DNA from 2 places in the Halopseudomonas sp. genome. Region 1 is predicted to be linked to the other one. Evidence: predicted binding sites of a transcription regulator. Region 1 holds the regulator's gene; the other holds the start of a gene.

Region 1 (15,611 bases):
CTGCTGGCGCAGGCGCTGGTGGCCGAGCCTGATGTGCTGCTGCTGGATGAGCCGACCAACCACCTGGATATTCATACCATTGCGTGGCTGGAATCGGTGCTGCTGGAGTTCCGTGGTGCGGTGCTGTTTATTACCCACGACCGTGCCTTCCTGCAGGCACTGGCGACCCGGATTCTGGAGCTGGACCGTGGCCAGTTGATCGACTGGCAGGGCGATTACCGCAGTTTCCTTGAGCATAAGGAGCAGCAGCTGGCTGCTGAAGCTACGGCCAACGCGTTGTTCGACAAGAAGCTTGCTCAGGAGGAGGTCTGGATTCGCCAGGGCATCAAGGCCCGTCGGACCCGTAATGAAGGCCGTGTACGTGCCCTCAAGGCCATGCGTGAGGAGCGTGCTCAACGCGTCGAGCGCCAGGGCAAAGCCAGCTTTCAGCTGGAAACGGCCGAGGCGTCAGGTAAGCGGGTTATCGAGGCGGAGAACGTCAATTTTGCGTGGCCGGATCGGTCGCCGCTGGTGCGTGACCTGTCGCTGAACGTGATTCGTGGCGATCGCATCGGCCTGATTGGCAATAACGGCTCGGGTAAGAGCACGCTGCTCAAGCTGCTGCTGGGTCAGCTGCAGCCGACCAGTGGCCGGATTCATAGTGGTACCCGGCTGGAAGTCGCTTACTTCGACCAGTTGCGTGATCAGTTGGACCCGGAAAAGACGGTCATCGACAACATTTCCGAAGGGCGCGATTTTATCGAGATCAATGGCGATCGTCGGCACATCATCAGTTACCTGGGAGACTTCCTGTTCTCTGCGGAGCGGGCGCGAACCCCGGTAAAGGCATTGTCTGGCGGTGAGCGCGCACGCCTGTTGCTGGCGCGTCTGTTCAGTAAGCCCGCCAACATGCTGGTGCTCGATGAGCCGACCAACGATCTTGATGTGGAAACGCTCGAGTTGCTGGAAGAGGTGCTCGCCGGGTTCGATGGCACTGTGCTGATCGTCAGCCACGACCGAGCGTTTCTCGACAACGTGGTGACCAGCAGCCTGGTGTTTGAAGGGCAAGGGCGGGTGCGCGAGTACGTTGGTGGTTATGCGGACTGGTTGCGCCAGGGCGGCAGTGTGGATCAGCTGGCGGAGTGGGGTGAGAAAGCACAGCCGCAGAGCGCGCCAGTTGCTGCGTCTGCCCCCGAGCCGGTTGCGGCGGCGCCGGCGGCAGCTGGCAAGACCAAACTCAGCTACAAGTTGCAGCGTGAGCTGGATGGGCTGCCTGCCGTGCTGGAAAAGCTGGAGGCCGAGCTGGATGCCTTGCAGGCGCAGGTCGGTGATCCTGAGTTCTATCTGCAGTCACATGAGGTTACTGCGCCAGTGCTGGCGGCGGTTGAGGCCAAGCAGGCCGAGCTGGATGCGGCGATGGAGCGCTGGGCCGAGCTTGAGGATATGGCTGGCGGTTAATCAGGGCAGTACAGGGTGGGCCGTAGCTTCGGCCCACCCTCTGTGGTCTGGGTGGGAAGGGAGCTCAGCTCTTCTTGCCAAGGCGAACGGCAATGACGTCACAGGGTGCGCCGTGCAGTACGTCGTTGGCAGTGGACCCCAGTAACAGAGCCAGACCATGGCGGCCGTGACTGCCGACGACGATAAGGTCGCAGTCCTGCTCGGTAGCGATTCGGTGGATTTCCTGCCGGGGGTGGCCGAAGGCGATCTGCAATTGCTCCTCCGGCAAGCCGTAGTCGGCAGCAAACAGCTGCATCCGCTCTTTCGCCTGTTCGAACTGCTGCTGTTGCAGCATGGACAGGTCCATCGGCACGTCTCCGCCGTAGGCCATTGCCAGTGGCTCCACTACATGCAGCAGGGAAAGCTTGGCGTTCAGGGCATTGGCCAGCTGCAATGCGTGGTCGGCGACAGCGCGACACTCTTCAATCAGGTCTACTGCTACCAGCACGTGTTTGTACAGCATTGGCTCTTTCTCCTTTTTTTGCAGCGATACTAGCAGTCTTGGAGAGCTGCGTGCAGCCCGTTTCTATGCTCTATCCTGCAGGCTGCCAGCCAAAGTCTTGTGAATAAGCATAGCGCTGATCCTAGGGTGCTAACAGTCACCTGTCTGGGCTTATTTGTCTGCTCTTCGGTGGTGCGTGCGCTCACTCAATGCGCCGTTCTCGGGCGTGCTACTGATAAAGTTGGCGCATTGTGTTGGGTGTTTCTGTTTTTGTTATCTGTTTGTTTTTTAAGGTGTTTGTTCTATTTTTACGTGGTTTTAGCGTGGTTTTGTTTGGCCTTGTGCCACGTCTCCCAATTGACAATAGAGGCGAATTCACAGAAGGTGTGCGCACCGAATCAAACGGTCGTATGAATTTTTGATTCAGCGTATCACCCGATTATCGGGATCGTTCATGACACTGGTGGGCTGACGTGTCGGCAAAGGCACGCGGCTGGCCGGTGTTTCTCATGTGCTTTTCATAGCGTGGAGATCAGTTGATGATTTACGAAGGTAAAGCCATCACGGTTCAAGGCCTTGAAGACGGCATCGTCGAGCTCAGATTTGATCTGCAGGGCGAGTCGGTCAACAAGTTCAATAGCGCCACTCTGTCCGAGCTGCAGGCGGCGGTAGAGGCCATCCAGAACAATGCCGATGTTACCGGTGTTGTTGTCACCAGCGGCAAGGACGTATTCATCGTCGGTGCCGATATCACCGAATTCGTAGGCACGTTCAAGCTGCCGGAAGAAGATCTGGTTGCCGGTAACCTGGAAGCCAACAAAATCTTCAATGCATTCGAAGATCTGAATGTACCCACTGTCGCTGCCATCAACGGCATCGCGCTGGGTGGTGGTCTGGAAATGTGTCTGGCTGCTGACTTCCGCATCATGGCCGCAAGCGCAAAAATCGGTCTGCCGGAAGTCAAGCTGGGTATCTACCCGGGCTTCGGCGGTACCGTGCGTCTGCCGCGTTTGATCGGTGTGGACAACGCCATCGAGTGGATCTGTGGCGGTGCTGAGCAGCGTGCAGACAAGGCTCTGAAAATCGGTGCTGTCGATGCTGTAGTGGCTGACGACAAGCTCAAGGCCGCTGCTATCGACGTCATCAAGCGCGCCATCGCTGGCGAGCTGGACTACAAGGCCAAGCGTCAGCCCAAGCTGGAAAAGGTCAAGCTGAACACCATCGAGCAGATGATGGCGTTTGAAACCTCCAAAGGTTTCGTTGCTGGCCAGGCTGGTCCGAACTACCCGGCACCGGTTGAAGCGATCAAGACCATCCAGAAGGCGGCTAACCACGGTCGCGAAAAGGCGCTGGAAATTGAAGCTGCCGGTTTTGCCAAGCTGGCCAAGACCTCGGTTGCTGCCAGCCTTGTAGGTCTGTTCCTGAACGACCAGGTGCTCAAGCACAAGGCCAAGAAGTACGACAAGGAAGCTGGCGATGTGAAGCTGGCTGCCGTACTTGGCGCAGGCATCATGGGTGGCGGTATCGCTTACCAGTCTGCGGTTAAGGGCACGCCGATCCTGATGAAGGATATCCGCGAGGAAGGCATTCAGCTGGGTCTGGACGAAGCGTCCAAGCTGCTGGGCAGCCGCGTTGCCAAGGGCCGCATGAAGCCCGACCAAATGGCCAAGGCGCTGAACGCTATCCGTCCGACCATGTCTTACGGCGACTTCAAGGAAGTTGACCTGGTGGTTGAAGCGGTTGTCGAGAACCCGAAGGTCAAGCACGCGGTGCTGGCCGAGGTTGAAGGCCAGGTTGGTGAAGACACCATCCTCACCTCCAACACCTCGACCATCTCCATCACGTACCTGGCCGAGGCGCTCAAGCGTCCGGAAAACTTCTGCGGCATGCACTTCTTCAACCCGGTACACATGATGCCGCTGGTTGAGGTTATCCGTGGTGCGAAGTCCAGCGACAAGGCTGTTGCCACTACCGTCGCTTACGCCAAGAAAATGGGCAAGACGCCGGTTGTCGTCAACGACTGCCCCGGCTTCCTGGTTAACCGTGTTCTGTTCCCGTACTTCGGTGGCTTTGCTCGCCTGATCGGCATGGGCGCGGACTTCCAGCGCGTTGACAAGGTCATGGAAAAGTTCGGCTGGCCGATGGGCCCGGCTTACCTGATGGACGTTGTCGGCATGGACACCGGTCATCACGGCCGTGACGTCATGGCTGAAGGCTATCCGGATCGCATGGCTGACAAGACCCGCACCGCTGTCGACGTCATGTATGACGCTGGCCGCCTGGGTCAGAAGACCGGTAGCGGCTTCTACGCCTACGAGATGGACAAGAAGGGCAAGCCGAAGAAGGTGGTTGATGCGAAGGCTTACGAACTGCTGAAAGAAGTGGTTCTGGAGCAGCGCGAGCTGACCGACGAGGAAATCATCGAAATCATGATGGTTCCGCTGTGTCTGGAAACTGTACGCTGCCTGGAAGACGGCATCGTTGAGTCCGCGGCTGACGCAGATATGGGTCTGATCTACGGCATCGGCTTCCCGCCCTTCCGTGGTGGCGCCCTGCGTTACATCGACACCATCGGCGTGGCGGAATTCGTCGCCATCGCTGACAAATACGCCGAATTCGGCGCCATGTACGCACCGACTGAAAAGCTGCGTGAAATGGCGAAGAACGGTCAGAAATTCTTCGGTTAACCGCGGAACGTACAGAGCGAGAGTAAATCTATGAGCCTGAATCCGAGAGACGTCGTAATTGTCGATTTCGGCCGCACCCCGATGGGCCGTTCCAAGGGCGGCATGTATCGCAACGTGCGTGCTGAAACCCTGTCCGCCAACCTCATCACTGGCGTACTGGCACGTAACCCGAAGATCGATCCGGCAGAAGTTGAAGATGTGATCTGGGGCTGTGTAAACCAGACCCTGGAGCAGGGTTGGAACATCGCGCGCATGGCGTCGCTGATGACCCCGATTCCGCACACCAGTGCTGCGCAGACTGTCAGCCGCCTGTGCGGTTCGTCGATGAGCGCACTGCACACCGCCGCTCAGGCGATCATGACCGGTAACGGTGATGTGTTCGTCGTTGGTGGTGTCGAGCACATGGGCCACGTCAGCATGATGCACGGTGTTGATCCGAACCCGGCCATGTCGCTGTATGCCGCCAAGGCGTCCGGCATGATGGGTCTGACTGCTGAAATGCTGGGCAAGATGCATGGCATCACCCGCGAGCAGCAGGATGCCTTCGGTGAGCGTTCTCACCGTCTGGCGCACAAGGCCACTGTCGAAGGCAACTTCAAGGATGAAATCATCCCGATGGAAGGCCACGACGAGAACGGCTTCCTGAAAGTGTTCACCACCGACGAAACCATTCGTCCGGAGACCACTCTGGAAAGCCTGGCTGCCCTGCGTCCGGCGTTCAACCCGAAAGGCGGTACCGTTACTGCGGGTACCTCCTCGCAGATCACTGACGGCGCTTCCTGCATGATCGTGATGTCTGCCGAACGCGCTCAGGCCCTGGGTCTGGAGCCGCTGGCTGTCATCCGTTCCATGGCGGTTGCGGGCGTTGATCCGGCGATCATGGGTTACGGCCCGGTTCCGTCCACCAAGAAGGCGCTGCAGCGCGCTGGCCTGACCATGGATGACGTCGACTTCGTTGAACTGAACGAAGCCTTCGCCGCCCAGGCTCTGCCGGTCCTGAAAGACCTGAAGTTGCTGGACAAGATGGACGAGAAGGTGAACCTGCACGGCGGCGCGATCGCCCTGGGTCACCCGTTTGGCTGCTCCGGTGCGCGTATCTCCGGCACCCTGCTGAACGTCATGAAACAGAACAGCGGCACCATTGGTATCTCTACCATGTGCGTTGGTCTGGGTCAGGGTATCACCACGGTCTTCGAGCGCGTCTGAAGTCAGTAGGTGTTACAGGAAGCCGAGGCCTTGTGCCTCGGCTTTTTTATTGATGCTGTCAGTGGGCAGAGGAGGTTCAACAATGCGTCCCGGGCGCTATCGGCACTATAAAGGAAAGGACTATCAAGTCATTGGTCTGGCGCGGCACTCTGAGACCGAGGAGCAGTTGGTTGTTTATCGAACGCTGTATGGCGAGTTCGATCTTTGGGTAAGGCCGCTGGCCATGTTCAATGAAGTGGTTGAGGTTGACGGGGAGTCACATCCGCGCTTTACCTTTATCAGCGAAGACGTGTAGGCTCTGGCCCCTCCAGTCCATCCGGCAATCTGCCGAGCGATGTGGCTGAGTCGCCAGTTTCGAGTTCAGTTCGGGTCAGGAAAACAAGTATCCATGGGAAAAGCACTGGTCATTGTGGAGTCGCCAGCCAAGGCCAAGACAATCAACAAGTATCTCGGCAACGAGTATGTGGTGAAGTCGAGTATCGGCCATATTCGCGACCTGCCCACCAGCGGCAGTGGCAAGACCGAAAGCAAACCCAAGGGTGGCCGTAAGGTCGCCGCCAGCGAGCAGGAGAAGCAGCAGAAGGCGCGAGCCCAGTTGGTCAAGCGCATGGGTGTCGATCCTGAGAACGACTGGAAAGCGCACTACGAAATCCTGCCCGGCAAGGAGAAGGTCGTCGACGAATTGCGTCGTCTGGCCAAGGATGCTGACACCGTCTATCTCGCAACGGACTTGGACCGCGAAGGGGAAGCCATCGCCTGGCACCTGCGCGAGAGCATCGGCGGCGACGACTCGCGCTACAAGCGCGTGGTGTTCAACGAAATTACCAAGAAGGCCATTCAGGAGGCCTTCTCCGAACCCGGTGAGCTGGATATGAACCGGGTCAATGCCCAGCAGGCGCGTCGCTTTCTCGACCGCGTAGTGGGTTACATGGTCTCGCCATTGCTGTGGCAGAAAATTGCCCGTGGCCTGTCGGCTGGCCGTGTGCAGTCGGTAGCGGTCAAGCTGATCGTTGACCGTGAGCGTGAAATCCGTGCTTTTGTACCAGAAGAGTTCTGGGAAGTTCATGCGCGCCTCAATACGCCCAAAGCTGAAAGCGTTCGCTTTGAGGTGGTAAAACAGAACGGTGAGACCTTCCGTCCGACCAACAAAGCGCAGACTGACGCGGCGTTGGCTGTGCTGGAAAAAGCGGCGTACAAGGCCGTCAAGCGCGAGGACAAGCCGACCAGCTCGCGCCCCAACGCGCCTTTTATCACCTCAACGCTGCAGCAGGCTGCGAGCACGCGCCTGGGCTTCAGCGTCAAGAAAACCATGATGATGGCCCAGCGTCTTTATGAGGCTGGTTACATCACCTATATGCGTACCGATTCGACTAATCTGTCGGCGGACGCCATTGCGATGGCGCGTGGCTATATCGAAAGCAACTTTGGCGAAGCCTATTTGCCGGAGAAGCCAAACCTGTACAGCAGCAAGGAAGGAGCGCAGGAAGCGCACGAAGCAATCCGTCCTTCCGACGTTAAGCTCAAGCAGACCGACCTCAAGGGTATGGAGCGCGATGCTGAGCGCCTGTACGAGCTGATCTGGCGTCAGTTCGTGGCCTGTCAGATGACGCCGGCCAAGTACCTGTCGACCAGTATCCAGGTGGCTGCTGGCGAGTTTGAGCTGCGTGCCAAGGGCCGTATTCTCAAGTTTGATGGTTATACCCGTGTGATGCCGCAGCAGGGCAAGGGTGGCGAAGACGAGGTGTTGCCGGAGATCAAGGTCGATGACGTTCTGGCGCTGCAGGGCCTGGATCCCAAGCAGCACTTTACCAAGCCGCCGGCGCGCTACGCCGAGGCGAGCCTGGTAAAGGAGCTGGAGAAGCGCGGTATCGGTCGCCCATCCACTTACGCGTCGATTATTTCGACGATTCAGGATCGTGGCTACGTCACTCTCAACAACCGCCGGTTTTATGCGGAGAAGATGGGCGACATCGTCACTGAGCGCCTGAATGAAAGCTTTCCGAACCTGATGGATTATGGCTTCACTGCAAAGATGGAAGAGTCGCTGGATGACGTGGCTCACGGTGAGGTGCTTTGGAAACAGGTGCTGAACAACTTTTACGCCGATTTCAGTGCCAAGCTGGGTGCCGCGTCTGCGTCTGGCGAAGACAAGGGCATGCGCGCAAATCAGCCCACGCTGACCGACATCCCGTGCCAGGACTGCGGTCGGCCGATGATGATTCGCACCGCCTCGACCGGTGTGTTTCTCGGCTGTTCCGGCTACGCGCTGCCGCCGAAAGAGCGTTGCAAGGCGACCATCAATCTGGTGCCGGGCAACGAGGTGGCAGCGGATGATGAAGAGGGCGAGTCGCGCGTACTGCGTGGCAAGCACCGCTGTGCTATTTGTGGTACCGCCATGGACAGTTACCTGATCGACGAGCGGCGCAAGTTGCACGTCTGTGGTAACAATCCGGACTGTTCGGGTTTTGAGATTGAAGCGGGTCAGTTCAAGATCAAAGGCTACGACGGCCCGACGCTCGAATGCGACAAGTGCGGCAGCGAAATGCAGCTCAAGACCGGGCGTTTCGGCAAGTATTTCGGTTGTACCAGCAGCGAGTGCAAGAACACCCGCAAGCTGTTGCGCAACGGCGAGGCTGCGCCGCCGAAGGCTGATCCAGTGCCGATGCCAGAGCTCAAGTGCGAGAAGGTCGACGACGTCTATGTGCTGCGTGACGGTGCCTCCGGCCTGTTCCTGGCGGCAAGCCAGTTCCCGAAAAACCGGGAAACTCGGGCGCCATTGGTCAAGGAGTTGATTCCGCACAAGTCGGAGATCGATCCGAAGTATCATTTCCTGCTCGATGCGCCAGTGGCTGATCCGGACGGTAATCCGACCGTCGTGCGCTATAGTCGCAAGACTAAAGAGCAGTATGTGCAGACCGAGGTTGAGGGTAAGCCCACAGGATGGCGGGCATTCCATGATGGCAAGCGGTGGTCGGTGGATGACGGTCGCAGCAAGAAGGCCAAGCGGTAAGGCAGGCAACCATGGCTAACGAAGTCTATACCCGCACCAATCAGGCGTTGTACTTTGCTCGCCGGGCTATCGAATCCTGGCAGCAGGCGGAGCAGAGTGATGCGATCGATGCGCTGACGCAGGCGCAGTACCATCGTGAGCATGCGGTGTTTCACCTGTATCGGGGTGTTCTGGCGCTGATTCATGAGGTTGCGGATCGCTACCGCTGGCCGCTGGTCGATGCGCGTGATGTGGAGGGCGTGTTGATTCCCTCCGTGGTGACGCGTTTTCCCGGCCCTGAATTGGCTGAGTTGACCGAGTTGGCCGACAACTCGGAAACTTGGCTCGCGGGTGTTATTGCTGCCTGGCAACGCCTGCAGGCGCCGCCGCAGCCTGTCGATAACTCGACCAACTCTCTGATTGCTACCAGTGCTACTCCTGTCGCCGAATGGACCAGCGGGCAGGCGGAGGAGGCGTTGCAGGAAATTTCCCGTCGCGTACGGGCCTATCGGGACGGCATGCAGGAGTGGTGACGGCGGGATCGCGGATGCCCTGAATGCGGCGCTGTGTTACACTGCGCGCAGTTCAGACAGGAGATCTCCGCAATGCCTTCACCCTTCCTTGAAATCGTCGAGCTCGCCAACGGCAAGGTTGCTCTGCGCCGTTCCGACGAAGAAGGTGAGCCGTTGGTGGTGATCGAATTCTCCCGCGATGCGCGCGAGTATCTGCAGGAAAGTTATATCGAAGTTGCCAAGGCAATGATCAGCGCTGGTATGCAGGCAGCGGGTCAGATGATGGATGAGGACGATGGCGACGACGAGGTTATTCCTGAAAGTCGCGTTCTGCACTAAGTGATTTTGGACGTGCCATGAGCACCAGAAAGGCCAGCAGCTAGCTGGCCTTTTTTGTATCTGCTCTCAGCCAAGGTGAACGTTCAGGCTCTGGCAGCGACCGACCTGCGCCGCACGCTCGAGGCGAGGGGCTACGCAGCTGTCGCGGTCGAGCCAGCTGACGACGGTATGGCTGCCGCCCATCTTGAGCAGGTCACAGCAGAGCTTAAGGCTATCCATGCCAGCCTTGGAGCGCACAATCATGATGCGCTGAGGGTCGAGGTTGGCCCCTCGCAGCCACTGTTGGCTAACCGAGGCAGGCGGGTCGATCAGCGTAAGCCAGCGGCGGCAGTCCTTCTGGCTTAGTTCGCGCAATACCGGAGCCAGCCACTGCAAGCATTGACGGGCGCTGCCTTGCAGCGTCATCTCGCTGTAGCTGCCGTCCGGCTCATCCTCTTGCGGGCTGGCGTGAACGGGTTGCTCGAAGGCGTGGTGCTTGAGACGTGTCGCCATCAAGGCGTTATGAAACAGGTCAGTCTGAGTCAGGGTCTGTTGCTCGGTGCGGGCGTACTGCATGATCAGCTCCTCAGCGGCGGATAACTCCGACGCTTAAACCTTCAATGGTAAGTTCCTGTTCTGCGAGATCGACTTCAATTGGCTTGAAGTCCGGATTTTCTGCAATCAACGACACTTTGCGGCCCTGGCGTTGGAAGCGCTTGACGGTCACTTCCTCGCCGATGCGCGCGACGATGACTTGGCCATTTCGAGCTTCGCTGGTGCGGTGCACGGCCAGCAGGTCGCCATCCATGATGCCGATGTCTTTCATACTTTCTCCCTGAACGCGCAGCAGGTAGTCGGCGCGCGGGGTGAAAAAGTCGGGGGATATGCGGCAATGATCTTCGATGTTTTCCAGTGCCATGATGGGCGCGCCAGCGGCGACCCGGCCGATTACTGGTAACTGATCATCGTTTGCTTCGTTCTCTGACTCTGGCAGTCGGATGCCACGGGATGCGCCGGGGATCATCTCGATTGCGCCTTTGCGGGCTAGCGCGCGCAGGTGGTCTTCGGCGGCATTGGGCGATTTGAAGCCCAAGGTTTTGGCGATGTCGACCCGGGTCGGCGGATAGCCATTGCTGTCCATGTATTCCTTGATGAATGCCAGAACCTGCTGTTGTCGCGCGGTTAGTTTCTGCATCGCGGTTAGCCTGTGTTTTTATCCAGTATCTGGGATTATATACAGTTGTTTTGTCTCGGCAACCCCCAATGTTGATGCCGTTTACTTGAGCGGATTGATAAAGGAGTGGGAGAGTGGCGCGACTGATTGGCGCGGGGAGCAGGCTTGGGGTTGACACTAAATTCGTTTTAAACGTATGTTTGAAACGATTGTTTGTCTCACTGGGGGAGCGCATGGCGCAGTCCGACACGGTCAAGCGAATTCTTGACGCCGCTGAACAGCTTTTCGCCGAAAAAGGTTTTGCTGAAACCTCTCTGCGCCTTATCACCAGCAAGGCGGGCGTAAATCTGGCCGCCGTTAACTATCACTTCGGGTCGAAGAAGGCGCTGATTCAAGCGGTATTCGTGCGCTTCCTTGATCCATTCGTCAGCAGCCTTGAGAAAGAGTTGGACTTGCGTGAGTCGCGGGACAAGGACACGCCGCTGACGCTCGAGGCTCTGCTGGAGATGCTGGTGCATCAGGCGCTAGCAGTGAAGCCGCGTAGTGGTAATGACCTTTCTACCTTCATGCGCTTGCTTGGTCTGGCATTCAATCAGAGCCAAGGCCATTTGCGCAAATACCTCAGTGAAGTGTATGGCAAGGTATTTCAGCGTTATATGCAACTTCTGGTCAGTGCGGTGCCGGGCATACCTCCGCAGGAGTTGTTCTGGCGCGTGCACTTTATGCTTGGTAGTGCAGCGTTCACCATGTCGAGCATGAAGGCGCTGCGGGCCATTGCGGAAGCCGAGCTGGGCGAGCCTCGTCCCGTAGATGATGTCTTGCGCCTGATGGTGCCTTTCCTGGCCGCAGGCATGCGCGCTGAAAGCGCTGCGCTTGCGAGCCCCGAAGTGGTGGCACTCTAGGCTGCATTTACCTGCGCTGCGCTGTCCGCTAAGGTGTGCGCAGCGCCGGAGGTGACATGCAGCTTGATCATATCCATATTTCCCTGAACGATCAGACGCTAATCGGCTACCGCGCCGGTGAGCCGGTCTGTCGCTATATCGTTTCTACTGCACTTAACGGGCCTGGCGAGCAGGAGGGGTCCGGATGTACGCCGCGCGGTGCCCACCGCGTGCGTGCGCGCATTGGCGATGGTTTGCCGCTGGGTGCGGTGTTTATCGGCCGGCGTCCTACTGGCGAGATTTGGTCGCAAGCGTTGGCGGATCGGTTCCCGCAACGGGACTGGATCCTGACGCGTATTCTCTGGCTCTGCGGCGAGCAGGTCGGATTCAATCGTGGTGGTCGGGTCGATTCCCAGCGCCGCTATATCTATTTGCATGGTACTGGTGACGATCAGCCGATGGGTGAGCCGCTTTCTCATGGCTGCATCCGTCTGCGCAATGCCGACATGCTGGAACTGTTCGAACGCACACCGGTCGGTTGTAGCGTTCAGATTGATGCGCTTTGAGGGCGCGTTACCGTATTCAGGAGAAGTAATATTGAAACAGGGTGCCTTGATGTTGGATCTGCCTGGCCTTTGGCTGGAAGCAGAGGATCGGCAGTTGTTGCGTCAACCGGAAGTCGCCGGCTTGATCTTGTTTGCGCGCAATACCGAGTCGCCCCGTCAGGTTGCTGAGCTCGTGCGCTCAATCCGCAAGGAGCGTCCGGACATGCTGATTGCGATTGACCAGGAAGGTGGGCGGGTCCAGCGCTTGCGCCGCGACGTACTGCGCTTGCCGGCGTTGGCGGATGTGGCTGCGGTTGACGACGGCCGTGTCGAGTCTGTCGCCCAGGCGGCGGCCTGGGTTATGGCGACGGAGATGCTCGCTTGCGGTATCGATATCAGCTTTGCACCTGTCCTGGACCTTGATTACGGCCGTAGCCAGGTGATTGGTAACCGTTCGCTGGGTGGCGATCCTGCGCGGGTTGCGCGGCTGGCGGCCGCCTATATCGATGGTTTGCACGCGGCGGGTATGGCCGCTACCGGCAAGCACTTTCCGGGGCACGGCTGGGCTGAAGCGGACTCACATTTTGCGCTGCCGGTCGATGAGCGCCCGCTGGATGAGATTCGACGTACTGATCTCGTGCCCTTTGCGGCGCTTGCGGGCAAACTCGATGGGATTATGCCGGCGCACGTTGTGTATTCGCAGGTCGATGCCTTGCCGGCTGGTTTCTCGACCCGCTGGCTGCAGGACATTCTGCGGGCGGAGCTGGGTTTTGATGGGGTTATCTTCAGTGACGATCTGACCATGGCCGGTGCGCATGCGGTTGGCGGTATGGCTGAACGGGTTGATGCGGCGCAGGCGGCGGGTTGCGACATGTTGCTGATCTGTAATGATCGTGCGGCGGCGGAAGAGGGCTTGGTGCACGCGCAGAAGCAAGGTTTGCAATGCCCGGCCCGGATCGCGCGCATGCTGACGTGCACACCGGCCGGTGTTGACTACCGTGCGGCGCCTGAGTGGCATCAGGCAGTTTCTTTGTTGAGGGAGTTTGATCTGGTTTGAATGACTTCATTGAACAGCTGCCGGAGCAGCTGCAGCTTGAGCAGCTTCCGCTGATTGGCGAGGCCTGGATCTATCATGTGTTTGCCGTGGTGCTGGCATCGTTGGTGAGCGCCTACATCGCCAAGCGTGTGCTGGATCACATGCAGAAACGTGCAGAGAAAACCCGCAATATTTGGGACGACGCCCTAGTGGGCGCGGCGCGTCGGCCAGCCTGGGTGCTGATCTGGAGCATGGGGCTGATGTGGGCGGCTCGGATTACTGCGGTGCAGATGGACGAGAGCCTGGCGCACGTGCTTGATCAGGTACAGCGCGTGCTGCTGATAGTGCTATTGACCTGGTTCATTTTGCGCATGATGCAGCAGGTCGAGCGGCGCCTGGTGGACCCCTATTATCGCGAGACGCCGGCTGACCAGACCACCGTTAGCGCGATAGGCAAGCTGCTGCGGGCTTCAGTGGTCATTACCGCGGCGCTTGTGGTGCTGCAATCGCTGGGTTACAGCATTTCCGGGGTGCTGGCATTCGGTGGTATTGGTGGTATTGCCGTTGGCTTTGCTGCCAAGGATCTGCTTGCCAACTTCTTCGGCGGCTTGATGATTTATCTTGATCGTCCGTTCGTGGTCGGTAACTGGGTGCGCTCGCCGGATCGCAATATCGAAGGGACGGTTGAGGAGATCGGTTGGCGCCTGACGCGGATTCGCACGTTCGACAAGCGTCCGCTGTATATCCCCAATGCAGTGTTCGCCAACATTGTGGTGGAAAACCCCTCGCGCATGACCCATCGGCGGATCTACGAGCATATCGGCATTCGTTATGACGATATCAAGCGCATGGAGCCGATCGTGGCCGACGTGCGCAAGATGCTGCAGAGTCACGCGGATATCGATCAGGAGCAGACGCTGATGGTGTTCTTTGATCGCTGTGCGCCGTCTTCGGTCGACTTCTTTATTTACTGCTTCACTACGCCAGTCTGGGCTGAATTCCATCGCGTGAAAGAAGATGTATTGCTCAAGATTCTGGCCATTATCGAGAAGCATGAAGCGCAGGTCGCGTTCCCGACGTCGACCATTCATTTGCCGGATGCGCTCGAGTTGCGTAGTGCTCAGGATGCTGGCGGGCGGCTGCGTGAGTCTGCGCGTGAGCTGCAGGAGAACGACGCGTGAGCGGAACTTGGGGCGTTATCGGCGGTACCGGCCTCAGTGCGCTGGACGGGCTGGAGATTGAGGGCGAAGACCAGGTTCAGACGCCGTGGGGAGAGCCGTCAGCACCCGTGGTGCGAGGGCGCATCGGTGGACAGTTGGTCTGCTTCCTGGCGCGCCATGGTCACCCGCATCGTATACCGCCGCACCGGGTGAACTATCGCGCCAATATCTGGGCCCTGCGTGAAGCCGGTGTTGATCGCATCATTGCGGTCAACGCGGTCGGCGGGATTCATCCAGCGCTGGGTACCGGTGCATTCTGTGTGCCGGACCAGCTGATTGATTACACCTGGGGGCGGGCCTCTACGTTCTTCGAGGATGATCTGGAGGCGGTGACGCATATTGACTTCACCTCGCCTTACGACGAGTCGTTGCGTCAGCAATTACTTGGAGCGCTCCGTGCGCACGGGCATCAGTGCCTCCCTGGCGGCGTCTATGCTGCGACCCAGGGGCCTCGACTGGAGACGGCGGCGGAAATTCGGCGGCTCGAGCGTGATGGTGCTGATCTGGTGGGTATGACTGGCATGCCGGAAGCCGCATTGGCTCGAGAGCTGGATGTGGCGTACGCCTGTCTGGCACTGGTGGTGAACCCGGCTGCCGGTAAGGCGACGGAGGTGATCACCATGGAGGCGATTGAAGCGGTTGTTCATGCCGGGATGCAGCAGGTTAAGGCGGTGCTGCAGCAGGTTCTCAAGGCCTCACCGCGCGCCTGAGCGCGCGGTGGTCGTCCGTTCAGCGGCTGATGGTTACTAGCATGCCAAGGCTTTGGTGGTCCAGATAATGAACCTCGCCCGGGCGCAAGGCGCGGGTTTGATGCAGAAACTCTGAGATTAGCGGCGTTTCGGACTGCAGTTGCAGCTCTGCTGCCGAACGATTACGCCAGAACGCGACTTTCAGTTCAGTCAGGTTCTCCTGCCGCAGGTTGACCAATCCCTGAATGGGATAGATGCCATTGTCGGCATTGCCGCGATGCAGGGCGACGATCAGATCATTGTCCAGCGGCTGAGTCCAAGCCTGATGCAGATATATCTGATAACCGCTTTGCTCCAGCTTGCGAGCCTGGTTGCTCAGCCGGTAGCGCGTCTGATCGATGGTGCGTACGTCGGTGCGTGCGGTCCCTTCGAGGTC
Region 2 (15,611 bases), on a different contig from region 1:
GACCAGCTTGATACGGCAATGGTCGAGGCCTTCTTCGACGGCTTTCAGCGGTAATCCCGGCTGCGCACATCCAGCTTCTGCAACAGCCCGGTCAGGTCATGCAACTGCCGGGCGATCACATGACGCACACCATCACGCGCCTCGAACTGCCCGCGCACTTCCAGCAGTCGTGAGCCGCGCAGTACAGAGCGCTGCCGCTCGGCCAGGTCACTCCAGACGATCACATTGATCATGCCAAACTCGTCTTCCAAGGTGACAAAGGTCACCCCGGTGGCGGTCTGCGGACGCTGACGGCCAACCACTAATCCGGCCACCCGCACCGGCTGATCCGGCGCCAGCGCCAGCAGCTCACGCGAACTGCGGCAGTCCAGCTCGCGCAGCCGCTCACGCAGCAACCCCAATGGATGCGGGCCCATGCTGGTACCGAGGCTGGCGTAATCGGCTTCCATATCTTCCACTACCGATGGTTGCGGAATCACCGCCGGGCTTTCGGCCTGATCGTGTTGCGCCTGCAGCAACGGCAGCTGCGGTTCAACCCCAGCCACCGCCCAGCGCGCACGGAAACGATTGCCTGCCAGCCCACGCAGCGCACCGGCGTCGGCCAGCTGGGCCTGAGCACGGCTGCTCAATCCACCACGCTGGGCCAGATCAGCGACATCAGCAAAATCCTGCTGAGCCCGCGCTTGCAGCAATCGCTCAGCATCGCCTCGACTCAGGCCCTTTACCTGCCGCAGCCCGAGACGAATGGCCGGCTGCGCTGCCGCTGACTCAACCGCCTCCAGCGAGCAGTCCCAATCGCTGTAGCGCACATCCACCGGCCGAATCTCGATCTGGTGGCGACGAGCGTCCTGCAGCAACTGGTCTGGACTGTAGAAGCCCATCGGCCAGCTGTTGATCAGGGCACAGGTAAAGGCAGCCGGTTCATGACACTTCAACCAGCTGCTGGCATAGCTCAGCAGCGCGAAACTGGCCGCGTGGGACTCGGGGAAGCCGTAGCTGCCAAAGCCCTTGATCTGCTCGAAGATCCGCTCGGAAAATGCCTGACTGTAACCGCGCGCGAGCATGCCTGCGGTCAATCTTTGCCGATGATGCTCCAGCCCGCCGTGACGCTTCCAGGCAGCCATCGAGCGACGCAGCTCATCCGCCTCGCCCGGCGTATAGCCGGCAGCAACAATCGCCAGCGCCATCACCTGCTCCTGAAACAACGGCACTCCGAGGGTACGCTCGAATACCTTGCGCAACTCCGGCGACGGGTAGTCGACCGCCTCCTCGCCGTTTCGACGGCGCAAAAAGGGATGCACCATGTCGCCCTGAATCGGCCCGGGGCGCACGATGGAAACCTGAATGACCAGATCATAGAAACAACGCGGGCGCAGCCGCGGCAGCATCGCCATCTGCGCCCGCGACTCGATCTGGAACACGCCGACGGTATCGGCGCGGCTGATCATCTCGTAGGTCGGCGCGTCATCCGGCGGAATGCTCGCCAGCGTCAGATCGCGCCCACGGTGCTGGCGCAGCAGGTCAAAGCAGCGGCGCAGCGCACTGAGCATGCCCAGCGCCAGCACATCGACCTTGAGCATGCCGACCGCATCCAGATCATCCTTGTCCCACTGGATCACCGTACGCTCGGCCATGCTGGCGTTCTCGACCGGCACCAGGGTATCGAGCGGCGCATCTGACATGACAAAGCCGCCCGGATGCTGCGACAGGTGCCTCGGAAAGCCGATCAGCTCACCCGCCAACGTCAACACCCGATGCAGCCAGGGGTTGTTCACATCAAACCCGGCCTCGGCCAGCCGCTCGGCACTGGGCAGCTGTTTGCTCCAGCGACTGCAGCAACGCCCGAGCTGATCAATCTGCTCCTGCGGCAGCCCGAGCGCGCGCGCCACATCACGCACCGCACCCGCCGATAGATAGCGAGTGACTACCGCCGTCAGCGCCGCTCGCTCGCGGCCATAACGACGGAAGATGTACTGAATAACCTCCTCGCGCCGCTCGTGCTCAAAATCCACGTCGATATCCGGCGGCTCATCGCGCTCACGGGAGATAAAGCGCTCGAACAACAGGTTGCTGCGGTCCGGATCGATCTCGGTAATGCCGAGCGCAAAGCACACCGCCGAGTTGGCTGCCGAGCCACGCCCCTGACAAAGAATGCGTTGCCCACGGGCGAAGGCGACGATGTCCTGCACGGTGAGAAAGTAACTGTCGTACGCCTTCTCGGCGATCAGTGCCAGCTCATGCTCCAGCTGCGTTCGCACCTTGTCACTGACGCCGTTTGGCCAGCGCCAGGCGGCACCGCGCCAGGTCAGCTCGCGCAACCAGCTGGACGGGGTATGCCCTTGCGGCACCAGTTCTCGCGGATACTGATAGCGCAGCTCGCCCATGTCGAACTGGCAGCGGGCGGCAATGCGCCGGCTTTCCTCCAGCAGCGCAGGCGGGTAGATCGCCGCCAACGCCGACAGGCTGCGCAGATGGCGCTCGCCATTGGCAAACAGCCGACTGCCCGCCTCCATCACCGTGCAGTGGTGACGCAGCGCGGTCAGAGTGTCCTGCAGCGCCCGCCGCCCACGCACATGCATGTGCACGTCACCGCTGGCCACACAGGGCAGGCCAAGTCGCGCCGCCAGCCCCTGCAACTGGTCCAGCTTGCGCGCATCATCCGGCCCGCGGTGCAGCTCGACCGCCAGCCACAAACGGTTTGGCAACAGCGCCTGCAGTTGCCTGCCATGCTCTTCATCCTGGCCGTGGCGCGGCAACCAGAGCCCGAGCAAACCATCCAGTGCACCGCTCAGATCCTCAAGCCGCAGACAGTACTCACCCTTCCCAGCCCTCCGGCGAGCAACAGTCAGCAAACGGCAGAGGCGCTGATAGCCCGTCAGGCTCTCGACCAGCAAGACCAGTTTGGGGCCGTTCTCCAGCTGAATTTCGCTGCCAACAATCAGTTTCAGACCGCTGTCCTGCGCCGCCTGCCAGGCACGGACAATCCCGGCCAGGCTGGCTTCATCGGTGATCGCCAGAGCGTCATAGCCGTGTTGCCGCGCGCGGGCAAACAGCTCCTGCGCACTGGACGCCCCGCGCTGAAAGCTGAAGTTCGACAGGCAATGCAGTTCGGCGTAACCCAGGCTCATCCGAACCACCCATGCACCCAGAACGGACCCGGGCGCCCTGCGGTATGAAAGGCCCAGGCCCGACGCCCATCACGGGTTTCGATCAGGTAGTAGTCACGCCGCACGTCGTCGCCATCCCACCAGCCGGACTCGATCCGCTCAGGCCCAGCCAGTACCCGTGGGAACAGGTCATTGAGCAGTACCGGTTCGGGCAGCAGCCAGCCGGGGCGTGGCCCGGCTGGGCGCGCGGCGGCATCGCCCCGCTCCTGCGCCAGCCAGCTGCGCTCGGGGCGGTGTTCATCCACCGCCGCCAGCGGCTGTACCACCTTGTCACCCAGTCGAGCGCGCAGCCGCTCACAGACCTGCAGCCAGCTCTGCGACTGCTGCGGGCGGTTACTGAACAGTTCGGCTGCAGCAGGTACAAAGCGCGGCAGATCCTCAGCCAGCAGTGTCAGCGCCTGCACGGGCGCGGCGAGTTCCAGCGTCTCCAGTCGGCCGCGTGCCAATTCAAACAGCCGCTCGCCGTCGCGCTCAGCTCCCAACAAGCCAACCGGCAGCTCGGTGGCAGCCTGACGGCGGTGCTCCAGAATCAGCACAAAGCGCTGTACCCCACAGTCCCGCCCAGCCAGAAAGGTCGCAAGATCACCAATCAAACGCCGCAACGGAAACAACAGCGAGGAGTTCGACTCAACATCAAAGTTAAACTCAATGCGCTGACGAAACTGATCCGGCGGCTGATAGCAGCTCAGCGCCAGCGGGTGATGCCCCTGCAGTTGATCAAGATGCGCCAGCAACTGGGGCGGAAAGCGTTTGGCTAGGCCGTCACGGGGTAACTCCAGCACCTGCTGCAGACGACGCAAGCCCATGCGCTGCAGGCTCTCGATCAGCTCGCCCGGCAAACCGCTGCGCGCCACCGGCAGGCGCTGCAGCTCGGCGTGCAGTGCCTGCTCGTCCACCGCCAGGCCGTCCGCGACGTTGGCGAGCACCCTTGCTGCCAACGGGTTGGGCGCCAGCACCAGTCGATGCTGAAAGCCCAGCGCTTGCAGCTCGGCGCGCAGGCGTTGCTCCAGATCAGGCCAGGGACCGAACAGACGCAAGCTGGAGGCCACCTCCAGCAACAGGGTACGGGGGAAGTCGAGACTCACATGACCACTGAAACCATACGCCCAACTAGCCAGAAACTGCTGCCAGTGCTCGGTCTGCGCCGGGTCGTGTTCGACCGTATCAAAGCACTCCAGCAGCGTCCGAGCCTGGGTCAGGCTCTGACCCGAGCGCAACCCCTGTGCACGGGCCGACTCGTTAACCGCCTGCAGCACCCGCCGCTGCGGCGGCCCACTGAGCAGCGCCAACGGCACAGTCGGATCCTCACGGCTGCGTAGCACCGCATCCAGTGCCAGCTGGGGAAAAAGAATGCAAAGCCAGCGCATGACGGCCTCACTGCGAAATCGATACAGGCCGCGCAGGCGCCACCCCGCCACGGCACTTGAGCACCCGCCACCGCCGCGGCTCACGCTCCTGCAACAGCCGCAGCGCCGCCGGTGAGGGATTGTCCGCCGTACGCCGGTCGCGCAACACAAAGGCCAGCGTCTGGCCGCTGTCAGCCGCCACCTGCAGGCGGCGCAGGGCGCGGTCATCCGCGTGCTCGGGCCAGCACAGCACCGCGCCGCAGCTACCTGAACGCAGGCACTGCTCCGCCGCCCACAGCCGCTCGGCGCCACTGACCTGCAACAACGAGACCTGCGCCAGCACCACCCCTGCCGCCTGCCAGGCAGGCGCAAAGGGAATCGCCGGAGTACCGACCAGCACCACCCGTTCACCGGCTTGAGTCAACCGCGCCAGCAGCGGCCACAGCAGCTGCAACTCGCCACTACCGGGAGCGCCCAGCAGAATCTCGTTCAGCGCGGCCAGTTGCCAGCCACCACCGGGCAGCAGCGCATCCAGCACCGCATGCCCGGTCGGCTGCTCGGCAACCGGCTCACTTTGCTGACGCCCGCGCCAGACGCGACGCGTCTCCAGCAACCGATCAAGTGCAACGACCGCGCCCATGAAAACCTCTGAAAAATACTGTATATGCGTACAGCATATTTATTCGCATGGTATCGGTCAATTGCAAACAGACGGGCACGACAAACGGCGTTCAAGACTAGGGCGGACAGGAATCAAAACCATAGGAAACGGCATGCTGCTATCGCGGGATTCCGGGGTAGCACGAAAAGGCTTCACGCCAGGAAGGTTGACTAATACTTGTACGGTGGAGTGTGCACGACGGGTTCGTCCCGTTTACGCGGGCGAGTAGCGCAGGGCTGACGGGAAATAGGACGGCAGCATGTCTGAGGAGCGCAGCGACGAGTTCTGCCGGCCCCCGTCAGCCCGAGCAACGCAGCGAACCCGAAGGGCCACGTAGTCGGGTTCCCCGGGGGATTCAGGGATAAAACGGCAACGCGAGATCAATTACCCCGCTGACGCAACCACTCCAGATCCTCAGGACGAGTAATCTTCAAATTATCAGCACGCCCCTCAACCAACAGCGGCGCCTGCCCCACCCACTCCATGGCCGAGGCTTCATCAGTAATCAGCGCCCCGGCCGCCAGCGCATCACTGAGTGCCTGCTGCAGGGGCCCGAGGCGAAACATCTGTGGCGTGTAGGCCTGCCAGAACTGGCTGCGATCCGGCGTTGCAGTAACGCGGCCATCCGGGCCAATCTGCTTGAGGGTATCGCGTACCGGCACTGCCAGCAGTCCGCCAACCGGGTCACTCGCCAGCGTGCTCAGCAGCTTGTGCAGGTCGCCATCGGTGAGATTAGGACGAGCCGCGTCGTGCACCAGCACCCAGTCGTCATCAGCCGCGCCCAGCTCACGCAGCGCAATGAGCCCGTTGAGCACCGAGTCGGCCCGCTCGCGTCCGCCGACTGTGCGGGTAATCCGCGTGTCCCGGGCACAGGGCAGCGTCGGCCACCAGCCATCATCAGCAGACAGGGAAACCACCAGCCCACGCAGTCCCGGTTGATCCAGGAAGCAGGCCAGGGTGTGTTCGATCAGGGTACGTTCACCCCAGAGGAGATATTGCTTGGGACGATCTGCCTGCATGCGCGCGCCGACGCCGGCGGCGGGCAGAACAACCCAGAAATCAGGTGTAGCGACGCTCATTGGTCGCTCAGTTGGAACAGGGTTTCGCCCTGCTTGACCATGCCCAACTCACGGCGGGCACGCTCTTCGACGGTTTCCAGACCTTGCTTGAGTTCGATGACTTCAGCGGTCAGCACCCGATTGCGCTCCAGCAGCTGCTCGTTCTCGCGCTGCTGCTCGGCAATCTGCTGCTTGAGCTGGGAAACGTGGGCAAGACTACCCTCACCGACCCAGAGTCGGTACTGCATCGCCGCCAACAGCGACAGCGCAATGATCCAGAGCCATTTCAAGCCAGATGCTCCCGTCTAGGAACGGCGGGTACGCTCACACGTACCCGCCAGACCGATCAGCCGCGGAACTCGGCGCGACCCTTATAGGGCGCCTTGCCACCCAGTTGCTCTTCGATACGCAGCAGCTGGTTGTACTTGGAAACGCGGTCGGAGCGGCACAGCGAACCGGTCTTGATCTGACCGGCAGCAGTACCTACAGCCAGATCGGCGATGGTGCTGTCTTCGGTCTCGCCAGAGCGGTGCGAGATAACGGCGGTGAAGCCGGCAGCCTTGGCCATCTGGATCGCTTCCAGGGTCTCGGTCAGCGAACCGATCTGGTTGAACTTGATCAGGATGGAGTTGCCGATCTTCTCGTCGATGCCGCGCTTGAGGATCTTGGTGTTGGTGACGAACAGGTCGTCACCGACCAGCTGCACCTTCTCGCCAATCTTGTCGGTCAGGACTTTCCAGCCAGCCCAGTCGGACTCATCCATACCGTCTTCGATAGAGATGATCGGGTAGCGCTGGGTCAGGCCCGCCAAGTAGTCGGCAAAACCTTCCGCACTGAATACCTTGCCTTCGCCAGCCAGGTCGTAGTTGCCGTCCTTGTAGAACTCGCTGGAAGCGCAGTCCAGCGCCAGAGTAACGTCGTCACCCAGGGTGTAACCGGCGTTGGCAACAGCTTCGGCGATGGCCGCCAGAGCGTCTTCATTCGAAGCCAGGTTCGGCGCGAAACCGCCCTCGTCACCCACCGCAGTGTTCAGGCCGCGTGCCTTCAGAACCGCTTTCAGGTGGTGGAAAATTTCCGCACCCATGCGCAGCGCGTCAGCGAAGTTCTTGGCGCCAACCGGCTGAACCATGAACTCCTGAATGTCGACGTTGTTGTCGGCGTGCTCACCACCATTGATGATGTTCATCATCGGAACAGGCATGGAGTAGACGCCGGGAGTGCCATTCAGGTCGGCAATGTGCGCATACAGCGGCACGCCCTTGGCCTGAGCAGCCGCCTTGGCAGCGGCCAGGGAGACAGCCAGGATAGCGTTGGCGCCCAGAGTAGCCTTGTTTTCAGTACCGTCCAGCTCGATCATCGCGCGATCCAGCTCAGCCTGCGCGGTGGCATCACGGCCAACCAGCAGCTCGCGGATGGGGCCATTGATATTGGCGACGGCCTTGAGCACGCCCTTGCCGAGGTAACGGCTCTTGTCGCCATCACGCAGTTCCAGTGCTTCGCGCGAACCGGTAGACGCGCCGGAAGGAGCGCAGGCGCTGCCCATGATGCCGCCTTCCAGGATTACGTCAGCTTCAACGGTCGGGTTACCGCGCGAGTCCAGAACCTCACGGCCCTTGATATCAATGATTTTTGCCATCTTTACTTGCTAGCTCCGTATATCGGGTCAATCGGGTGAAAGCGGTCGCGGCTCAAGCCGTTTCCAGAACCGGGAAGCTCTTGACCAGCTCGTCAAGGGCCTTCAACTGGGCAAGGAACGGCTCCAGCTTGTCCAAACGCAGGGCGCAGGGGCCATCGCACTTGGCGTTATCAGGATCAGGGTGTGCTTCGAGGAACAGACCCGCCAGGCCCTGGCTCATGCCCGCCTTGGCCAGATCGGTAACCTGGGCACGACGACCGCCGGCCGAGTCACTGCGACCGCCTGGCATCTGCAGGGCGTGGGTCACGTCGAAGAACACCGGGTATTCGAACTGCTTCATGATGCCGAAGCCAAGCATGTCGACTACCAGGTTGTTATAACCGAAGGAAGAACCCCGCTCGCACAGCACCAGACGATCATTGCCCGCCTCTTCACACTTGGTGAGGATGTGCTTCATTTCCTGCGGCGCGAGGAACTGGGCCTTCTTGATGTTGATCACGGCATTGGTCTTGGCCATCGCCACAACCAGATCGGTCTGCCGGGACAGGAAGGCCGGCAGCTGAATGATGTCGCAGACCTCGGCAACCGGCGCAGCCTGGTAGGGCTCGTGCACGTCGGTGATGACCGGGACGTTGAAGGTGCGCTTGATCTCTTCGAAGATCTTCAGCCCCTCTTCCATGCCGGGGCCGCGGAACGAGTTGATCGACGAGCGGTTGGCCTTGTCGAAGCTGGCCTTGAACACATAGGGAATCCCCAGCTTGCTGGTGACTTCGACGTAACGCTCGCAGATCTGCATTGCCAGATCACGCGACTCCAGTACGTTCATGCCACCGAACAGAACGAAGGGTTTGTCGTTGGCCATCTCGATGTCACCAACGCGCACGATTTTCTGTGCCATAAGCCAGCTTCTTCCTTAATCTCAGCCGTTCTTGTGCTGACGCAGCGCGGCGCCAATGAAACCACTGAACAACGGGTGGCCGTAACGCGGTGTGGAGGTAAATTCCGGGTGGAACTGGCACGCTACGAACCACGGATGATCCTTGACCTCAACCACCTCAACCAGTGCGCCGTCACCGGAACGACCGGAGATGTTCAGGCCGCCAGCCTGCAGGTCGGGCAGCAGGTTGTTGTTGACCTCATAACGGTGGCGATGACGCTCGACGATCACGTCCTTGCCGTAGCAGTCGTAGGCCTTGGAGCCCTGCTCCAGCGTGCACTCCTGCGCGCCCAGGCGCATGGTGCCACCCAGATCGGAGGCTTCGGTACGCAGCTCGGTCTCACCGGAAGCGTCCTGCCACTCGGTGATCAGACCGACAACCGGATGACCGGAAGTCTTGTCGAATTCAGTGGAGTTGGCATCGCTCCAGCCCAACACGTTACGGGCGTACTCGATGACCGCGACCTGCATACCCAGGCAGATGCCCAGATACGGAATTTTGTTCTCGCGGGCGTAACGCACGGCAGTGATCTTGCCCTCGACACCACGGGAGCCAAAGCCACCCGGGACCAGAACGGCATCAACACCATCCAGCAGGCCGGTGCCTTGCTGCTCGATGTCTTCAGAGTCGATGTAACGCACGTTAACCTTGGTCCGTGCCTGAATGCCGGCGTGGCTGAGCGCTTCGATCAGCGACTTGTAGGCATCCAGCAGTTCCATGTACTTGCCGACCATGGCGATGGTGACTTCGTGCTCGGGGTTGAGCTTGGCGTCAACCACACGGTCCCACTCGGAAAGGTCTGCCTGACCGCACTCCAGACCGAAACGCTCGACGACGAAGTCGTCCAGGCCCTGGGCATGGAGTACGGACGGGATTTTGTAGATGGTGTCGACGTCTTCCAGACCGATGACCGCGCGCTCTTCCACGTTGGTGAACAGCGCAATCTTACGGCGCGAAGACAGATCGATCGGATGATCGGAGCGGCAGATCAGCACATCGGGCTGCAGGCCGATGGAGCGCAGTTCCTTCACCGAGTGTTGGGTCGGCTTGGTCTTGGTCTCGCCAGCGGTGGCAATGTAGGGCACCAGAGTCAGGTGCATCAGCATCGCGCGCTTGGCGCCGACTTCCACCCGCAGCTGGCGGATGGCTTCCAGGAACGGCTGGGACTCGATGTCGCCCACGGTACCGCCGATTTCGACCAGCGCCACGTCGGCATCGCCAGCACCCTTGATGATGCGGCTCTTGATCTCGTCGGTGATGTGCGGAATGACCTGAATGGTCGCACCCAGATAATCACCACGGCGCTCCTTGCGCAGCACGTCGGCGTAGACACGGCCAGTGGTGAAGTTGTTGTTCTGGGTCATGGTCGCGTTGACGAAACGCTCGTAGTGACCCAAATCGAGGTCGGTTTCCGCGCCATCATGGGTCACGAAGACTTCGCCATGCTGGAAGGGACTCATGGTGCCCGGATCCACGTTGATATAGGGATCCAGCTTGAGCATGGTGACCTTCAGACCACGCGCCTCGAGGATCGCCGCGAGGGACGCCGAGGCGATACCCTTGCCCAAAGAAGAAACAACACCACCCGTGACGAAGATGTAGCGCGTCATGAAAAACCCATAGATTGAACAGTTAAGCGGTTTGCACCGCGAGGAATTCGAAGGGAGTCAAAGGTGACCTGAAGGGTCAGCCAAAGTCTCGTCAAGATGGGAAGTCAGGATACCAGACAGGCCCCGCTTGCTCAATCCGAAACAGGCTTCCAACTGACCCTAAAACCACTCTGTGTCCCGTCCACCAGAGCCTGCTCGGCATTCCACCGCCCTGCCACCGAAACCAGCTCGCCGCCTGAGTATAGCAACGGCACTGAAGGACGCAGCCAGGCTGGAATCTGCGCCTGCTGGAGCAGCTGTTTGACCGACTGAGTAGGCCGCCCAGGCAGCTTTATCTGCTCCCCGCCCTGACGATAGGCTACCTGCCAGCCATCCGGCCCGGGAGGCCGCAAGCCGCCGTTTGATGGCGCAGAACAGAGCGCCCCATTGCCAGCCACCAGCAGCTGCTGAAGATCCGGCAGGCACGCCTGCATTTCTCCCCGCGCAGGCCAACCACTCTCAACCAGCCATAGACGATCTGACGAACGGTATAGTCGCCGACCGTCCAACTGCAATTGCGGCTGGGCATCGCTACTGGCTGCCAACTGCTGCAGCCATTGATCGAGGTGCCGCTGATCGGGCATCAATACACCCTGCTGCCGCAACCAGAAGCGCAGCAGGTTGCGCTGCCTGGCCAACGATAATTCGAGCACCGGCGCCAGCAACAGACTCGGCCACACCTGCAACCAAGGGTCTTCAAGCCGCACGGCGGCAGCCTGCAGATCATTCAGTGCCAGCTCGTCGAGCAACTCGCCTGCTTCTCGGGCATGATCCGCCAGGCGCAGCAGACTCTGATCGACCTGCGGCCAAGCATCCCGCAACTGCGGCAGCAACTGGTGGCGCAGCGCCGTGCGGGCAAAGCGCGCATCCTGATTGGCCGGATCGTCGATCCATTGCAGACCTTGCTGCCGCGCCCAGCTCGCCAGCTGCGCACGCGATGCGTCCAGCAGTGGCCGGGACAACCAGCCACGCCCCAGCTGGCGTCGCCGCGGCATGCCCGCCAGACCGCGCACACCGGTGCCGCGCAGCAGCCGAAACAGCATGGTTTCCAGTTGATCATCCGCGTGATGCGCCAGCAACAACTCGGCGCCGTTCGGCAAGATGTCAGAGAAAGCGGCGTAGCGCGCATCACGCGCAGCCTGCTCGATACTCGCACCCGGCTCCACACGCACTCGCACGATTTTCAGCGGCACGCCGCGCTCGTCACAGGCCCGCTGACAATGCGCCGCCCAGGTGTCAGCCTCGGGATGCAGCCCGTGATGAATATGAATAACGTGTAGCGGAGGAAGATCGCAGAGTTGGCGAGCCTGGACCAGCAGCTCAAGCAGAACCATGGAGTCCAGACCACCGGACAACCCCAGCCACCAGGCCGGGGCGCCCAAACAGGAGCCGAGCTGCTCGCGCAGCCCCTGCGGTGTCAGCATTTACTGGATACCGAAGGACATCAGCCGCTGGTAGCGGGTTTCCAGCAGTTGCTCGGGCGTGCGCTCGTCAAGCTTGGCTAGTTGTGCAACCAGCTGCTGCTTGATGCGCTCGGCGGTTTCCTGCGGTGAGCGCTGCGCGCCACCCAGCGGCTCGGGGATCAGGGTATCGACCAGTCCCAGCTCCTTCAGACGCTCGGCGGTAATACCCATGGCCGCTGCGGCGTCAGCCGCTTTCTCGGCGCTCTTCCAGAGAATGGAAGCACAACCTTCCGGCGAGATCACCGAGTAGGTGGAGTATTGCAGCATCATCAGGTGATCGCAGACCCCGATCGCCAGCGCACCGCCCGAACCACCCTCACCGATAACGGTAGCGATGATTGGGGTTTTCAGACGCGACATGACCTGCAGGTTCCAGGCGATGGCCTCACTCTGACCGCGCTCTTCGGCATCAATCCCCGGGTATGCACCGGGGGTGTCGATAAAAGTCACGATAGGCATCTTGAAGCGCTCGGCCATTTCCATCAAACGGCAGGCCTTGCGGTAGCCTTCAGGCTTGGGCATGCCGAAATTGCGGCGTACCTTTTCCTTAACATCGCGCCCCTTCTGGTGACCGATGACCATGACCGGACGGCCTTCCAGTCGCGCGATGCCGCCAACGATCGCCGCATCGTCGGCGAAGTGACGATCACCATGCAGTTCTTCGAAGTCGGTGAAGATGTTGCTGATGTAATCCAGCGTGTAGGGGCGCTGCGGGTGGCGCGACATCTGGGCCACCTGCCAGCTGCTCAGGTTGCCGAAAATGCTCTCGGTCAGGGACTTGCTCTTCTCCTGCAGCCGAGTGATTTCTTCGGTGATGTTCAGCGCGTTGTCACTGCCGACCAGACGCAGCTCTTCGATCTTGGCCTGCAGATCCGCAATTGGCTGTTCAAACTCCAAGTATTTCTGGCTGTTGCTCATAGGCATCCATCATCCGCTTGCGCCCGATCCGGGCATCCAAAAGTTTCGCAAATAACCTTACGGGATTGCCGGGCGCCCGTCGAGCACCCGGCTTTGCGCTATCTATAGTGCAGAGAGACGCTGTCTTTGCCCAACTGGTCACGCAGGCTTTGCAACAGATCGTCTGCCGGTTCAACCCGCCACTCGTCACCCAGACGCAGCAGCGCGGCCGCATCGGCTCGCTGGTACTCGATCGTCACCGGGCAGCCGCCGCGATACTGCTGCAGCAACCCTGCCATGCGGGTCAACGCACCGGCATCATGACGCGTCCCGTCCAGATTAACCCGCACGCTATCGAGCAATCCGGTACGCGCCTCTTCCAGGCTCATGACCCGCTTGGCACGGACCCGCATACCGCCGGAGAAGTCATCAACTGCAACCTCGCCTTCAACCACCAGCATCGCGTCTTTCTGCAGCAGGGCTTGGGCTGCGTTGTAGGCTTCTGCAAACAACGACACCTCGATCCGAGCAGAACGGTCATCGAGGGTGACAAAACCAACCTTATCGCCACGCTTGTTCTTCATCACGCGCAGATCAAACACCAGACCGGCAATGGTCTGACTATCACGTGACGGTTTCAGATCGAGAATCCGCTGGCGGGCAAAACGGCGAATTTCACGCTCATATTCGTCAATCGGGTGACCAGTGAGATACAGGCCCAGGGTTTCCTTCTCGCCGCGCAGGCGCTCCTTGAAGGTCCACTCGCGCACCTTGCGATAGGGCTCGTACACATCACGTTCGGTAGACGGCCCGAGCAGGTCGCCAAACAGATCATCGTGGCCGCTGTCGGCGCTGCGCGCGGTCTGCTCGGCCGAGGCAATCGCCTCTTCCATCGCACTCATCAGCGCGGCGCGGTTGCGGTCGATCTGCTTCTGGTAGGCCTGGACTTCCTCGGCGAAGAACGGCCCCAAGCGATCCAGTGCACCGCTGCGAATCAGGGCTTCCATCACCCGTTTGTTGATGCGCTTGAGGTCTACCCGGGCGCAGAAGTCGAACAAGTCGTTAAACGGACCACCGGCCTTGCGGGTTTCGACGATGGTCTCGACCGGGCCTTCACCCACGCCCTTGATCGCACCAAGGCCGTACACAACATCACCGGCGTCATCGACGGTGAACTTGAATTCCGAGACGTTGACGTCCGGGGTTTTGATCCGCAGCCGCATGCTGCGGCATTCCTCGATCAGCGTCACCACCTTGTCGGTGTTGTGCATATCCGCCGAGAGTACCGCGGCCATGAAGGGCGCCGGATAATGCGCCTTCAGCCAGGCAGTCTGATAGGACACCAGACCGTAGGCGGCCGAGTGCGACTTGTTGAAGCCGTAACCAGCGAACTTTTCCACCAGGTCGAAAATGTTACCGGCCAGGTCAGCGTCGATGCCATTGTTGGCGCAGCCTTCGATAAAACCGCCACGCTGCTTAGCCATCTCTTCGGGTTTTTTCTTACCCATCGCCCGGCGCAGCATATCCGCGCCACCCAGGGTGTAGCCGGCCATCACCTGAGCGATCTGCATTACCTGTTCCTGATACAGGATGATGCCGTAGGTGGGCTTGAGCACCGGTTCAAGACCGGGGTACTGGTAGTTCGGGTGCGGATAGGAAATCTCTTCCCGGCCGTGCTTACGGTTGATGAAGTCGTCCACCATGCCTGACTGCAGCGGGCCCGGACGGAACAGGGCCACCAGTGCGATCATGTCTTCCAGACAGTCAGGTTTGAGCTTTTTGATCAGCTCCTTCATGCCGCGCGATTCAAGCTGGAAAACGGCGGTGGTTTCCGCTTTTTGCAGCATGCTATAGGTCGGTGCATCATCCAGCGGAATCAGGTCGATATTGACCAGTTCCTCATCGCTGGCTCCCTGCGCGCGCTGCTGGCGATGGATGGTTTCCATCGCCCACTTGATGATGGTCAAGGTGCGTAGACCGAGGAAGTCAAACTTCACCAGACCGGCCGCTTCCACATCGTCCTTGTCGAACTGGGTTACCAAGCCACCACCGGACTCGTCGCAATACAGCGGTGCAAAGTCGGTCAATTTAGTCGGCGCGATTACCACACCCCCGGCGTGCTTGCCGACGTTACGGGTAATCCCCTCCAGCTTGAGCGCCATGTCCCAGATTTCCTGGGCTTCCTCGTCGTTGGCGAGGAAATCGCGCAGCATTTCTTCCTGTTCATAGGCCTTGGTCAGCGTCATGCCGACCTCAAACGGGATCATCTTCGACAGCTTGTCGGCCAGACCGTAGGACTTGCCCTGCACCCGCGCCACGTCGCGCACTACCGCCTTGGCCGCCATGGTACCGAAGGTGATGATCTGCGATACCGCATTACGGCCGTAGGCATCGGCGACGTAATCAATCACCCGGTCGCGACCCTCCATGCAGAAGTCGACGTCGAAGTCGGGCATGGAAATACGCTCCGGGTTGAGGAAGCGCTCGAACAGCAGGTCGTAGGCCAGCGGGTCGAGGTCGGTAATCAGCAGCGAATACGCCACCAGCGAGCCCGCCCCGGAACCACGGCCCGGGCCCACGGGCACGCCGTTGCCCTTGGCCCATTTGATGAAGTCCATCACGATCAGGAAGTAGCCGGGGAAGCCCATCTGATTGATGATGTCGAGTTCGAAGTTCAGACGGTCGATATAGACCTGACGCTTGGCCTCGTAGTCCGGCGTATCCGGCGGCAGGATCACCTTGAGGCGCTCCTCCAGCCCTTCGAAGGACACCTTCTTGAAGTACTCTTCAATCGTC

Evidence for each region. Region 1 encodes LexA, which represses DNA repair genes until DNA is damaged. Its sites were predicted from a motif close to CTGTNTNNNNANACAG; they were not measured.
Region 2: a site for LexA is predicted at 5,172-5,187, ahead of imuA (translesion DNA synthesis-associated protein ImuA). Genes of this name have one in related genera too.

The regions. Positions count from the first base shown of each region.
Region 1 is NZ_JAYPMU010000001.1:144,629-160,239, reverse strand. It holds gene AAFM31_RS00760 (ATP-binding cassette domain-containing protein) at 1-1,437, shown strand, start outside; gene AAFM31_RS00755 (universal stress protein) at 1,502-1,939, opposite strand; gene fadB (fatty acid oxidation complex subunit alpha FadB) at 2,458-4,605, shown strand; gene fadA (acetyl-CoA C-acyltransferase FadA) at 4,636-5,811, shown strand; gene AAFM31_RS00740 (DUF1653 domain-containing protein) at 5,894-6,106, shown strand; gene topA (type I DNA topoisomerase) at 6,200-8,821, shown strand; gene AAFM31_RS00730 (DUF6586 family protein) at 8,833-9,333, shown strand; gene AAFM31_RS00725 (hypothetical protein) at 9,406-9,651, shown strand; gene sulA (SOS-induced cell division inhibitor SulA) at 9,718-10,206, opposite strand; gene lexA (transcriptional repressor LexA) at 10,217-10,825, opposite strand; gene AAFM31_RS00710 (TetR family transcriptional regulator) at 11,038-11,706, shown strand; gene AAFM31_RS00705 (L,D-transpeptidase) at 11,763-12,251, shown strand; gene nagZ (beta-N-acetylhexosaminidase) at 12,301-13,287, shown strand; gene AAFM31_RS00695 (mechanosensitive ion channel family protein) at 13,284-14,447, shown strand; gene AAFM31_RS00690 (S-methyl-5'-thioinosine phosphorylase) at 14,444-15,196, shown strand; gene AAFM31_RS00685 (CsiV family protein) at 15,216-15,611, opposite strand, start outside.
Region 2 is NZ_JAYPMU010000003.1:145,101-160,711, reverse strand. It holds gene AAFM31_RS03770 (enoyl-CoA hydratase/isomerase family protein) at 1-54, shown strand, start outside; gene AAFM31_RS03765 (error-prone DNA polymerase) at 45-3,149, opposite strand; gene AAFM31_RS03760 (DNA polymerase Y family protein) at 3,125-4,534, opposite strand; gene imuA (translesion DNA synthesis-associated protein ImuA) at 4,542-5,153, opposite strand; gene ispD (2-C-methyl-D-erythritol 4-phosphate cytidylyltransferase) at 5,555-6,253, opposite strand; gene AAFM31_RS03745 (septum formation initiator family protein) at 6,250-6,480, opposite strand; gene eno (phosphopyruvate hydratase) at 6,579-7,868, opposite strand; gene kdsA (3-deoxy-8-phosphooctulonate synthase) at 7,921-8,766, opposite strand; gene AAFM31_RS03730 (CTP synthase) at 8,788-10,416, opposite strand; gene tilS (tRNA lysidine(34) synthetase TilS) at 10,548-11,879, opposite strand; gene accA (acetyl-CoA carboxylase carboxyl transferase subunit alpha) at 11,880-12,836, opposite strand; gene dnaE (DNA polymerase III subunit alpha) at 12,935-15,611, opposite strand, start outside.